Regions from separate parts of the Halobacillus seohaensis genome, predicted to be linked through region 2. Evidence: riboswitches for the same ligand, from Rfam matches in the RefSeq annotation. Region 2 holds a riboswitch; the other holds the start of a gene.

What was found. Region 2 has a riboswitch for thiamine pyrophosphate ahead of ACFQIC_RS16965 (ECF transporter S component). Riboswitches for the same ligand answer to the same signal wherever they lie in the genome.
Region 1: it holds a riboswitch for thiamine pyrophosphate, as region 2 does, so the genes downstream of both, ACFQIC_RS10895 (acetylornithine deacetylase) here and ACFQIC_RS16965 (ECF transporter S component) in region 2, are expected to answer to the same signal.

What each region holds. Positions count from the first base shown of each region.
Region 1 is NZ_JBHSZV010000027.1:10,386-14,895, reverse strand. It holds gene ACFQIC_RS10910 (sulfatase-like hydrolase/transferase) at 1-271, shown strand, start outside; gene ACFQIC_RS10905 (CBO0543 family protein) at 417-926, shown strand; gene tenA (thiaminase II) at 1,067-1,741, opposite strand; gene ACFQIC_RS10895 (acetylornithine deacetylase) at 1,731-3,038, opposite strand; TPP riboswitch at 3,147-3,252, opposite strand; gene ACFQIC_RS10890 (N-acetylmuramoyl-L-alanine amidase) at 3,353-4,510, opposite strand, start outside.
Region 2 is NZ_JBHSZV010000047.1:146,536-155,840, reverse strand. It holds gene ACFQIC_RS16990 (PAS domain S-box protein) at 1-862, opposite strand, end outside; gene ACFQIC_RS16985 (hypothetical protein) at 1,569-1,832, shown strand; gene ACFQIC_RS16980 (MFS transporter) at 2,193-3,365, shown strand; gene metA (homoserine O-acetyltransferase MetA) at 3,507-4,415, opposite strand; cobalamin riboswitch at 4,699-4,907, shown strand; gene ACFQIC_RS16970 (hypothetical protein) at 5,106-5,318, shown strand; TPP riboswitch at 5,422-5,581, shown strand; gene ACFQIC_RS16965 (ECF transporter S component) at 5,729-6,307, shown strand; gene ACFQIC_RS16960 (ABC transporter ATP-binding protein) at 6,325-7,791, shown strand; gene ACFQIC_RS16955 (energy-coupling factor transporter transmembrane component T family protein) at 7,807-8,607, shown strand; gene ACFQIC_RS16950 (hypothetical protein) at 8,952-9,305, opposite strand, start outside.

The DNA of each region.
Region 1 (4,510 bases), on a different contig from region 2:
AGATTCAATTGAGAATACTTCAATCCAGTGCTCGACCTGCCTAACGACAATAAAAACAGAACCTGTTCCAGATCAGTTTGAGTTATACAATCTAGCAACAGACCCACTAGAAGAAAGAAATTTAGCTGACCCTTCATTTGCAACGGCAAAATCAACCATTATCCAACAATTATTAACCAATACGCTTGAACAACAATGCATTCAGAAAAGACTACATCCAACAAGTGGAATCGTCCCTGGTATGCCATCTTGTAATTGTACAGGAGAGTAATCAGTCACAATTTTTTTATAAAACAAGAGGCCAACCAGATACTTTTCTGGTTGGCCTCTTACTCTATAGGTATATTTATTTATTTATGTAAAAAAATGGTATTACATGTTCGTTTTATGGTGAAAACTATTATAAGATTATAAAAGTGAGGGGAAAGAATTTGAACTTAACTCTCGTAATATTAGTTATAATACTTTCTTTAATTAAAGGGGATTGGAAAAACTGGGAGCACTATTACCCTACAATGATATACATCTCCCTAGCGACTTTCCTTTACGAGTTTATATCACATAGTCATTTTCATTTGTGGGAACTTCAACAAGATTCAATTTTCAATCTAATGAACGTTCATTTCTCACACAATCTGATTATCAACCCTTTAGTAGCTTTCATTTTTTTATCGAGTTATCCTAGTGTATTTAAGAAACAACTTATATACACATTAAAATGGATCGTTGTTTTTTTAATCCTTGAGTGGGGAGGCAAGGAGTTCGGTGTGTTAACTTACCACAATGGATGGCACTATGGATGGTCTTCTTTGTTTGTTGTTTTAATGTTTCCTATGATACGAATTCATCATGTGAACAAACTGTTAGCGTTAATTCTTTCGGTCCTTTGTGCACTATTTTATTTAGTAGTATTTGATTACATATAATCACAATCATTTTATTAGAATAGGGGTCAGGTCTCTCACACTCATAACCTTCTACTACCAATATCACAGAAGGCCCTGACCCCACTTCCCGTCTAGCACCACATCCAGCTGGCGCGCTCCCGCATATTTCCCTCTTGAACTTAATCGTCCGTTGGCCACATTCCTTTGTTATAAGCCATATCCCAAAACATATATTCAAACCGAGTCGTATTCAAGAAAATTTCCTCCAGTTTCTCCAACTCTTCCACAGGCTTACCTTCAGTCAAGTCATCAAGAAGTTGAATGCACCATTGGGCGAGTTCACCAAAGTCGTCCGAACTGTACATTCTAATCCATTCTCCATAAAGATCGTGATCGCTTGCTCCTGGTATCTCATCGAGTTCTTTTCCAATTTCCCAATAGCTCCACATGCAAGGAAGAATGGCTGCAACAAGGTGGGCTAATGTGCCATTTTGACCGACGTGCAACATGTAATGGGTATAGGCTAAGGTGGTCGGAGAAGGTTTCGCGTTCTCAAGCTCTTGTTCAGTAATCCCGAATTTAGCAGCATACTGGCGGTGAAGGGACATTTCTTCATTTAAGGTTGAATCCAGAAGCTTGGCGAATATCCCCATGGTTTCAACATCATCAGCTTTGAAACTGCCTAAAGCAAATAGTTTTGAATATTCAATAAGGTATAAGTAGTCTTGAATCATAAAGAAACGAAACTTATCTGGATCAAGAGAGCCATCCCCTAATCCTTGCACAAACGGGTGCGAATGATTTTTCCTCCATATGGGTTGTAACTTTTCATATAATCGTTCACTAAATGTCATCCATTTCCTCTCCCATCTTTTCTTTTGAATTTGTATGACTCCATGTATAAATGAATTGCAGAATCACTTTCGTATATTCGATCAGTTGAGGGATCGATACTTGTTCATTAACAGCATGAGCATTGTTTAGATCCCCTGGTCCATAAATAGCCGTCGGAATACCAGCATCGCTTAACCAGCCGCCATCAGTAACCGTTGGGGAAACATCAACAACAGCTCCCTTTTCACTTACGTTTTCGTGCGATTGAGCTAACATTTGCGTACCTAAATGATCTGGATCAATTTCAAGGGAAGGAAAAATTTCTCCGCGATCTTCAATCATTGATGAACCTCCCCACTCAAAGGTAGGTGGATTTTCTTTTAACCAAAGGTCCCCTTTAGCTACATTTAAAATATGTTGTTCCACTTCCTCTTTCACCTGTTCATACGTTTCATTCGGATAAAAATGGACAGTGATCCATAACCTGCACTCATCAGCAATAAAGGCTGCATTTCGTCCACCTTCGATGACAGCCGGGTTGATGGTAGTGGTGCCAGACGGATATCCAGGGTAGCTTTTTGTTACTGCCCAGTGTCGCTCAAGTTCCTGAAGTCCTTCAATAACTTTCATCATCTTTTCAATCGCACTAGCCCCAAATAGATTTCCGCCAGCATGAATCATATCTTTTCTTGTTGCATCATGGAATGTTTGTTTGCTTTTTACGGTAATCCAGCCGGTAATTACACCACCTTGTCCCTGGATATGTAAATCACTCGTATCTACAACTACTGCAAAGTCAGCATCATAGCCCCGCCTGCAGCATTGTAAAGTTCCGGCTTCACCAACTTCCTCCCCAATAACCGATTCAAATGTTAAATCACCTGGCAGTTCCAATCCGCTTTCACGAAGCAATTGAATGGCAAATAAAGCTCCTGCGATACCGCCCTTCATATCAGCTGCACCACGCCCAATAACTTTATCCTCCCAAACAGTCGGAGTGAAAGGATCAGTTTCCCATTCTTCATCGTCATTAACTTCAGCAACATCCATATGACCATTGATGATAAGACTTTTATAGTTTTCGGAGTCACTGCCTTTTAAAACACCGACAACGTTCGGGTCATTAGGATATACATCCCAAAGATCAATAGAAAAGCCATATCTTTTTAAAAAATCAGCTACATACTGTTGAGCTTCTTTTGTGTTCCTGGCCGGCGGTGCCGGTGTTTCAAATGAAATAAGCTCCTTTAATAATTCAATCAGCTCTTCCTTACGCTCATCCACTTGTTGGATTAGCAATTGAAGGTTTTTATCCATCTTTCTAATCCACCTTTCGTTAAGTTTTATAACAACAAAAAACCTCACTTCTCCAAAAGAAGTGAGGTTGTGACAAAAATGTCTATTATATTAAACACTAGTTAACAATAGTCCAACACACCACTTCTCTTCGCTAGTATTACCTAGTTCAGATTGTAAGGATTAAGACGTTAACGGTCTTTCTCAGCTTTTAAAAGCACCCCTAGCAGTGAATACTATTCAGTTTTACTTGAAAATTATTTCTTAATTCTTCATTGTTCTTCTTTTCATTTTTATCATATTTACTTCATTAATTCAATCAAAGAACCGGAAGCTTAACCTTTTATTTGTGCAAGAATATCTTCCAATTGATCTATACTTGCGTTGATGATGTCTTGATACAACCCTAAAATCAATTGGCCATATTGATCGCCGGGAACAGCCCATTTTCCGTTTAACGCTTCCCATTTGGTTGCGCTTCCCCGCTGAACGAGGTCAAAGCGCGGATCCACTAAACGATAGTTGTCTGGTAAAGCTTGTGTAGAAGCATAGGCATATAAATGCTGCATGTGGGCTAAAACTCCATCCTCTGCTGTAGCAAAGTTTGCCCCTGGTTGACCTGGTCCTGTGGCTCCTATTCCTGCAAAATTATTTTGACTTTCGTTAACTATACCCGTAAAACGAAAATAGTCAGTTTCATGAAGAGCCTGAGCAAATGCAACATCACCCCTAAGGCCGTAGTAAGTCCCGAAGTTTAAATAATAAATTCCTAATGATGGCGCATCTGGATTTATTTTTTGGACAAATTGATCCATTTGTTCCGGAGACAAAATTACGGAACCTGAGATGTTATACCCCGACACTTCGGAGTCACCTTGACCTTCTTCTATAATATAAGCATCTGTTATCCCCGCTCTTTTCACTTCAGCTACACGGTTTTCTGCATTACTTTTACTTTCATAAGCACCAGCCTGGACTCGATACCGTGTGTTACCAGATATAGAGACTTCTGTTATAAAGGATGAAATCCCATGTGTATCAAGGTAAGCTACTCGCTTTTCTGCATTCGCCCTTTCGAGGAAAGAGCCAGCAATCACCTTATACAACCTAGTTCCCGATGCTGATTTTTCAAGGTTAAAAGCACGTTCTAGACCATTCACATGTCCGCGGGCGACTTTTTGACGGTAAGAGGCGTCAGCCAACTTCGCTGCATCGCCTGAATGATCAATAAAACCATTTTCCGTCAAGAGCGCAGGCATAGTTGATTCCCTCAAGACATGGAAATTCGCTTTTTTCTGGCCACGATCCGTTAATTCATTCACAGCTATGATTGCCTCATGCAGGACATTCTGGTATTGGGCAGTAGAGGATGAATTGGACAATCCACTATAAATAAAATCCTCATAACCACGAGTTGAACCATTAAAAGCATTACAGTGAATAGACAAAAAATAGTCTGCATCCCAAGCATTAGCTTGATTCGTTCGTTGACG
Region 2 (9,305 bases):
TGACGCGAATTAAATCATTCGTATGATTTGCGATTAAACGATAACGCTCTTCACTTTCTCGAAGACGATCTTCCATACGCTTGATTTCCGTAATGTCCTTATACATAGCGACACCACCAACCAATTCATTTCCTTCCATAATAGGAGAGTAGGAAGCTAACACATCAATTGTTTTCCCTTTTTTTGTGACTCGTTTCGAATGGTGGTTTTGAATCACGTTTCCATTTCGTAACTGAGCGAGAATTTCCGGGAAGTCATTTTCCGTATTGGGGAGAATGCTGATGCTCGAATTATGAGTTAGCTCTTCTTCCTTCCAACCTAATAACTTAGAAAACCCCGGATTGACACTAGTATAATTCGCATGGTGATCAAACATAAATACAGCATCAGCCGCATTGTTAAACATTAAGTCCATTTGTTCCTTTACTTGTTTTAATTGGTTTTCATGTTCGATCCATGCGGTGACATCCCTTGTTACGGAGATAATATGTTCACATTCGCCTTTGCTATTAAAAATTGGGGTGACTTTAGACTCCAAAGAGGAATATCGTTTGTGTAAATCACGGTTGGATGTGGGGAGCTCCATTTGAGATTGATAGGTGATTGTTTCTTTGTTTTGTAATGCTTCTTGGTACTTTTGCGTAATAATTTCTGCTGATTGTGAAGGCATGAGGTCGAATATCTTCTTTCCTCTAAAATCACCGGGGAAATGGAGAGTATCGATCGCATTTTGATTGGCCGTTATATACCGAAATGATCCGTCTTCATCTGCAGATACTAAAAAGATCATATCTGAAATGTTATTAAAAATTAGTTCTGAGTACTGCATGTTTTTCATGTTAGAAATAAATGTTGTTAACATGTTCTCTACTCCTTTAAATTTTGTCGGAAAAAGGGACTAAGACATATTACATGTTAAATTTATAATAATTATACTTTAATATACTTATTTTTTGAATAGAAATTAGTGTTTTTGTGAAGTTTTGTCGAAAAATACGAGATAGATAAATTCATAGGGCACTTACAAGATGATTAAGTTGTTATAAGATGCATGATATCATATTTTCAGACTAGTGGAAGGTAAAGTTGAAAAATGTCGAATTTTATTATTAGTAGTATAATTTTTCTGGGTAATTCATCCTCTAAGGGCGATAACGATTCATAATACGGGAATCAAACCTGAACATTTAATGATTGAAGTAACGGAAACGATTATGATGAACAATATGGACAACACCATAGATGTTTAAAACTTTTAAAAAAATCAGATGTATAAATTGTTATGGATAAGAATTAGGTTATAGGCTTGGTATTAGAATAGTTGCTGAGTGGTTAGAACTTTATTAAAGAAATAATGTTAACCAACTATTGGCGCAGTTTCCTAAAAGGGGAGACTGCGCTTTTGCTTTAAAAAAACATAAAAATAACAGAGACGATCGCAATTTGTCGTTCGTTTATTTTAATTGTGGCAGGGAGATCAAAAGGCTAAATTCCTAAAAAAAGAGTAAAAAAATATAAAATGTATATATTAAAAATGTTTCGATCTAAATCTATATGGAGGTTAAGTAATGAAAAAGAAATTAATCATCTTACTTATGTCTGTCGCTTTCTCAACTAGTTTGTTATCTGCATGTAACGCAGATAACAATGAGATGAATGAACAACCTGAAGATGTTAACTATGATCCAACTCGCTATAAGGATGAAGATAACAGATTAGAGGAAGGGCCACCTACCGACCCTCGTGATGCAAAGTATATGAATGAACCAGACACGTCTTCTAATATGAATGAAAAAGAACTAGATCCGGATGTAGAAAGGCGCGTTGAATAAGAAAGCCGTGATTAGAAAGTGATTTATTATTATATGCTGTGGAATGAGCCTTCTTTAAGAAGGTGTCTATGTGGCACGGTTTCCTGATAAGAGGAAGCCGTGTCACCTTTTTGTTAAGGAATATCTGCTAATTGGTTCATCATACGAATGAGTTTCTTATCATCCCATTAAAGTTTGGAGGGCACAAGAATCCAACAGATTGGCGAATATTACATTTTCACAAATGTAATTTTGATGTAAGATAAACTCACATGTTTACTGACAGGAAAATTTAGATCATCTAAACTTATAGTAATAAATCTTAATAGGGGGCAGAACAAGTGAAGGTAAGTTGGTTTTTACAGTTTTAACCATTTTAGGATTCCTCCTACTTGGCTCGGCGGTCTTATTGCCTTTATTGCGTTAAGAATTTTATTAGGGCTTGGAGAAGGTGTTTTTTATTCGAATGACCGTTCCTACATCGCCTTTCATTCCCCGCCTGAAAAAGTTGGATTGGGCATGGGCATCGTTCTTACGGGAGTTTCAGTTGGACCGACGGCAGGTTTACTCGGAATTCCTTATCTGTTGACAGTTGCCGAATCTTTTATGGGTGAAAGTGCTTGGCGTTTTCCCTTCTTTGTAACAGGTGCGCTCACTTTGGTAATCGGAATTATCCTCTTCGTTTTTCTAAAGCCGAAGACCACTCCGCACGAATCTGTCGACTCACCAGGGATAAAAGCTGATTTTGGAAAAACGCTCCTCTATATGTCGAGCTACTCGGCTGTGTTTTTGCTGATTGTGATGGGGATCTATTTCGTTTCTGTTAAATTGAATTTATCTTCTATTGCAATTGCCTTTATTCTAGTGGCTCTTTGCCCGCTTTTAATTTTTTATTTATACAAAACGAAGAAGTCCGAAATCAAACCCTTGCTAGTCAATAAAAATTTGTTCTTACTCTATTTATTTTTTATCCCAGTTATGTGGCATCTTTGGTTTTATGGGTTCTGGTCTGTCTCGATCGTCCAAGAGTTTGGAGGAGGGGCACTGTTGGCAGCTGCATTGGTTGCATCCTTTAATGGGGTGGCAGGCATCATCGGTTTTCCGCTCGGAGGGAAGATTTCTGATTTAGTGGCACACCGTCCGAATGGCCGAAGGAATGTTCTAGTTGTGTTAACGGCGATTCTGACTGTACTTATCTTTATTTTTGCCGCTTACGTAATGACCGGCCACACCAGTCCAATTATCATGTCGATCATTCTGTTTGTATCAGGATTATTTTTCTTTGCCTTGCAGCCTGTTGCTCATGCATTGGCATCTGATCTAACTCCAGAAAAGAGTAGGGGGTCGATGTTCGGCATGCTAAATTTAATTGCAGAAATTGGAGCCGTTCTTTCACCCGTTGTCTCAGGAGTTATCAGGGATTACACGGGCAATTGGGGAGTTCCTTTATTACTTGACGGTATATTGATGGCAATGGGCTTAGGTCTTGTGTTGGCTGTTTCCGGTAAAGCGGTTCGTCAGACTACTTTGTCCTCTGTGAAAGTGGCCAATTGAAAAAAGGTGAGTTTTTATGAAAAAAGGCTTTTCCCCGTTAAAGTGAATCTGGGAAAAGCCTTTTTAGCTCGTTGTACTATAAAACTATTGAACTTGAATGAAGCTCGCGTGGTTCAGAACACCGATAAGTAAGTCTGTCTTTTACTTCCATGAAAAAGGTGTTTCCTGGTATACATAGTAATTGAGCCAATTAGAGAATACCAGATAAGCGTGTGAGCGCCAACGGTTCAAAGGTTTTTCGTTAGGATCATTGTCTGGGAAATAGTCGATCGGCATCTCTGGTTGTAGGCCGTTGTCCATGTCTCTGTGGTATTCAATGCCTAGCGTCGTTGCATCATATTCCAAGTGGCCGGTCACCATCACATGTTTCTTGTCTTTGGATAAAATGGTGAACGGTCCAGAATCCTTGGAGGTAGACACAAGTATCAAGTCATCATGTGCGAGAATTTCTTCCTCTGAGACATCCGTGAAACGGGAATGGGGTGCTAAGAATTCATCATCACATCCTCTGACAAGCTGCACATCTGAATTGACTAACTGATGCTGGAAAACGCCTGTCCGTTTTTCAGATAACTTAAATTTATCGATGCCATAATGGTAGTAGAGGGCTGCTTGGGCTCCCCAACAAATATGCATCACAGAGGTCACATGAGTTTTCGTCCATTCCATGATTTCCGTGAGTTCTTTCCAATAATAGACTTCTTCAAATTTTAACTGTTCTACAGGTGCTCCCGTAATGATCATTCCATCGTAGCGGTTGTTTTTGATTTGATTGAAGCTTTTATAAAACTGTTGTAAGTGTGATTGACTCACATTTTTGGACGCATAGCTGGCTGTATGTAGTAATTCTACATTTACTTGTAAGGGAGAGTTACTGAGCAGTCGTAGCAGCTGGGTTTCTGTCCGTTCTTTTTCGGGCATTAAATTCAAAACCAATATATTTAAAGGACGGATATCCTGGGTACTCGCTCGTTGCTCGTCCATAATGAAAATATTTTCGTTGGCTAGAATCTCACCTGCAGGTAAGTTCTTCGGAATGTTTATAGGCAATCAAGTTCCTCCTTTACTAAGGTACTATATTTATTATAGATACGTAGCTTTAATGGTGCAACTGGGTAAAGCGTTAATTATTCTGAAAGAAAGGCCTAATTCCATATAAAAGTTCATTTTACCCTTCTGCTGAATGTTTGGAAGGTTGACAATAAATAGTTAAATTGCTAGAGTCTTTCTCATAGAAAAAAGAATTTTATAAAAAACACCAAACTATCGGAGAAACAGAGAAACTGGTGCTATCATACCTGACAATCTGGTTATTCTCCATGATGGAAAATTTAATACATTTATTATTAAAGGTGTTGTCTAGGCGAAAAGGCTTATTCAACTTAAAAGGGAAGTTCGGTTAAAATCCGACACGGTCCCGCCACTGTAAATGTGAACTACCCACAAGAATGTCACTATTTCTTTTTAAAAGAAAGGTTATGGGAAGGCGTGGGTACGTGAAGATCATGAGTCAGGAGACCTGCCTGTTGGTAATACACTAAACCTACGAGGAATAGGGAGGTGTTATGATTGTAATAGTTAAGACTGTGATATCAGTCTGAATTTACATGCTGTCATGACGATCTCTCTTTAGAAAGAGAGATTTTTTTTATTGTCTAGATCACCTTGATAAGTGACAAGTCTATATCGGAAAATAGCATGATCGAATGATACTCAAATTATTGAAAGTAGGATAGTAAAATGAAGCGTTTTTTATTTGAATATGAAGTAATCTCTACAGGAACTAAGAGTGAATTTAGTATAACCGAATTGAATGAAGAACAAGCAAAAGATAAAATTGTGGAGCGAGTGGCTGATATGGAATTCACCGAAGAAGATGATATTAAAATTGGTGAAATGATAAAAATTTTGAATATAGAAGATAATTATTATGAGTGTGAGGGTTGCACATAAAATGCTATAGTTGTTAGCATAACCATTCAGTTAATTTTAATTGGGTAATTGACAATCTTGATTATGATGATAGTATGAATATTGAAAAAATTAAATAGTGAAGTTCTTCCACTAGGGGTACCTTCTTTAGTTGGATTAGCACTAGAAAGTTAGAATTCTATGCTATTCAACTACTGACAAAAGGTTGAGATTAAAGTAAGACTTTAAGACCCTTAGAACCTGATCTGGATCATACCAGCGTAGGGAAGTGGAGTTGCGAAATAAATAGGATTAATATTTAAATTTCCAATGCAACCACTTTTCTTACTATGGTAAGGGAAGTGGTTTTTTGTATGATTTCCTTTAGGAATTGTTGCAAAATCGATGGCTCTACTAATTAATAAAAAACATAGAATGGGAGATGAAGAAGAATGGGAAAAGGCTTAAAACTAACGGATATTTTAGTAACAATCATCATTGCGTTAATATTTGGTATGATCTATAAACTGTGGGGACCGTTGTATGGTGTGGTTTCAACATTCGGACTTCAATTAGAGCAATTAATTTATGGAATGTGGTTTATTGCTGCAATCGTTGCTTATTTAATTATACGAAAACCTGGTGTTGCTTTATTGGCAGAAGTTGCTGCTGCACAAGGTGAATTTATTTTTGGTGGTGAATGGGGCGTAGCTACACTGATATTTGGAATAGGACAAGGTCTTGCGGCTGAACTAATCTTCGCAGCTTTCCGATATAAGAGATTTGATATGTTCGTTGCATCTTTAGCAGGTGTTGCTTCTGCATTTGCTTCAATTGGCATTGACTACTATTACGGGTACATCGGAGACTTGGCACTTTGGAACTTGCTTATCATGTTTGGAGCCAGAATGATTGGAGCTATTCTTATTTCAGGTATCTTCGCTTATCTCATCGTTCAGGCTTTAGAAAAAACAGGAGTAACGAATCTTGTGCGCCCTGCTTCTAAGGAAGATTACAAGGCTTTAGGCTAGTATAGGAGTGGAGAATCATGACAAGTATCGCTAGTATGACAAACATGCGGTTGAAGTTTCCGGGAGTTGAATCCTTGTTATTCAAGGATTTCTCCATTTCTCTGAATAAGGGAGAAAAGGTATTAATACTGGGCCCGTCAGGTTCAGGAAAGTCTACTCTTTTACAAGTCTTGACGGGATTAATTCCTAATACTGTAGATGTACCCATGAAGGCGGAAGAATTGGTCATCCCAGATTCCTGGGGGTTTTTATTTCAGGATCCAGACTCCCAATTTTGCATGCCCTATGTAGACGAAGAAATCGCATTTGTCCTGGAAAACCTTCAAATTCCACGAGAAAAAATGGAAAAGTATATTGAGTATTATTTACAACAAGTTGGATTAGACATTGATGAGATCCATACGAAAATACAAATGTTATCAGGTGGTATGAAGCAACGGTTAGCTATCGCCTCCGTTCTAGCTCTAGAACCAGAGGTATTATTTTTAGATGAGCCAACAGCAATGTTAGATCCAGAAGGGACCAAGCGTGTTTGGGACACTATAAAAGATGTTGGCGAGGATAAAACAGTAGTGATAGTCGAACATAAAATCGAGCAAATTGTAGATTTTATTGACCGTGTCATTCTTCTCGGGGAGAACGGAGAAATAATTGCCGATGGATCGAAACAGGAGGTTTTTGATCAATATAAACAGGTTTTAATAGATCAAGGAATTTGGTATCCAAATGTTTGGGAAGATTACGTTGAAGGTAAACGTAGAGATATTCCAAAAATAGAAATTAACGAAGAAAAGTCATCTATTCACCTGTCACACTTTTCGGGATATAGAGGAAAAGAAAAAACAATCAATGTAAAACAAGCAGATGCTCACCCTGGAGAATGGATAACTGTACTTGGTGAGAATGGAGCAGGAAAAAGCACACTGTTACTTGCTTTGATGAATTTGATTAAAACTAAAGGCACTTATTACGTACTTGAGCAAAGTCATAAGAAGATTAAAAATATCGCTGACTATGTAACCTTTGTTTTTCAAAATCCAGAATTCCAATTTATTACCAACTCAGTATATGAGGAAGTAGCCTTCTCCCTTCAATTAGAAAAATGGGGAGAAGAAGAAATTTCAAAACGAGTAAATGAACTACTCCGTGTTTATCATCTAGAAGATCACCAGCAAAATCATCCCTATCAATTATCAATCGGACAGAAGCGGAGACTCAGTGTTGCTGCTTCTATAGTTAAGGAACAGTCGGTTTTACTTTTGGATGAACCTACCTTTGGACAAGATGCAAAAAATACTTTTGCCATTCTCGAACAACTTGAACAGTTGAGAGCAGAAGGAACAACGATAATTATGGTTACGCATGACTTAAATATAGTTAAACACTTTGCAACAACAGTCTGGAAAATAAACAATGGAGAACTCACAAAGGAATCTTCATCATCTGATTATACTGAACATCAAATACAGCCAGCTTTTAGTTAACAGGGGAGACAACATATGCAAATTGACTTTTCTTACAATGAAACATGGCTTCATAAAATTAATCCTAGCTTGAAACTAATCATCATTGTTCTGTTATTTATTCACCTTTTAACGATACACAATATAAACTTCCTGATTAATTATTTAATAGGAACTCTGATTCTGTATGTGTTCTGTACAGGCCATCCGTGGAAGCGTTTATTAATTATTTCAGCACCATTTATCCTGATATTCCTTACATCATCTACATCAATGATATTCTTTGGAAAAGGGGAAATTACTTGGGTTAAATGGGGACTGGTTCATATTACGGAAGAAAGTTTTTTTCGAGGCTTGCATTTAGGGTTTCGTGGGATTATTTTTGCAACTCTAGGTGTTATTTTTGCTTTAACAACTAGACCTGTGTTTTTATTCTATTCATTAATGCAACAGTTAAAGCTGAAACCGAAATACGCCTATAGCTTTATGGCTGCGATAAGGTTGATCCCTTTAATGTTAGAAGAGGCGCAAACTTTGCATTATGCATTAAAAGTTCGCGGTGTTCAAAGTGAGAAGGGAGTGAGAGGTTTTTATAAAAAACTTAAATCCTATTCCATCCCCCTTCTTTCCCAAAGTATTAGAAGAGCTTATCGGATTGCAGTGGCAATGGAAGCGAAGCGTTTTTCTAATACTGTAAATCGTACTTACTTCTATCGGTTGGGTTTTTCGAAGTTTGATGTGATTTTTCTGTTCTATCTAATGATCGTAATTTCTTCATCTTATTTTACAGCTATTAGTTACCCGTATTTTCCTATTATGGACGTCCGTTATAATTAAGGCACACCGGTAATATTTTATTGGGATAACCACAGAAAACCAACAAGGTCTTAGTACAACACTCTTAAACCACACTCTACATAGAGTGTGGTTTAAGAGATTCACATTTCGATGCTTGATGATATTTCAAATTCGGTCGTTTAACATAGCTTTAGTTTTAGGAGAGACATTCAGAATTTTAATCTTTATTACGTAACTTACGTAACCTATGTAGAGGACGTAAAAAAAGACGCGCTAGATTTCACAATTTTTTAGATAATCGTGGACCCTGAATACACGTCTCTGAAAACCATACCTTTTTTAAAAACTACTGTATCTGTAGAATCTTACCTTATGACTTAGACTTAAAACCAAGAATCCCATCCATCAAACAGATTTCGACGTCTAGTATTCTCTGCACCAGCAACTCTATCATCTCTTAAACAGCGGTTTACAGCACGGCAAAAATCTTCGCCATCAATATAAGATCTTACTGGAACTTTAAAGTTATTATCGGAAATACCAGCTACGTTGTTGCGATTCCGTCTGTTATTAGAAGTACCAGCAACGCTGTTGCAGTTCCCACTGTTATTAGAAATGCCCGCTATGCTGTTACTGTTTCCTTTGTTATTAGAGACCCCAGCTACGTTGTTACGGTTCCGTCTGTTATTAGAAACCCCAGCGACGCTATTACGGTTCCGTCTATTGTTAGAAATCCT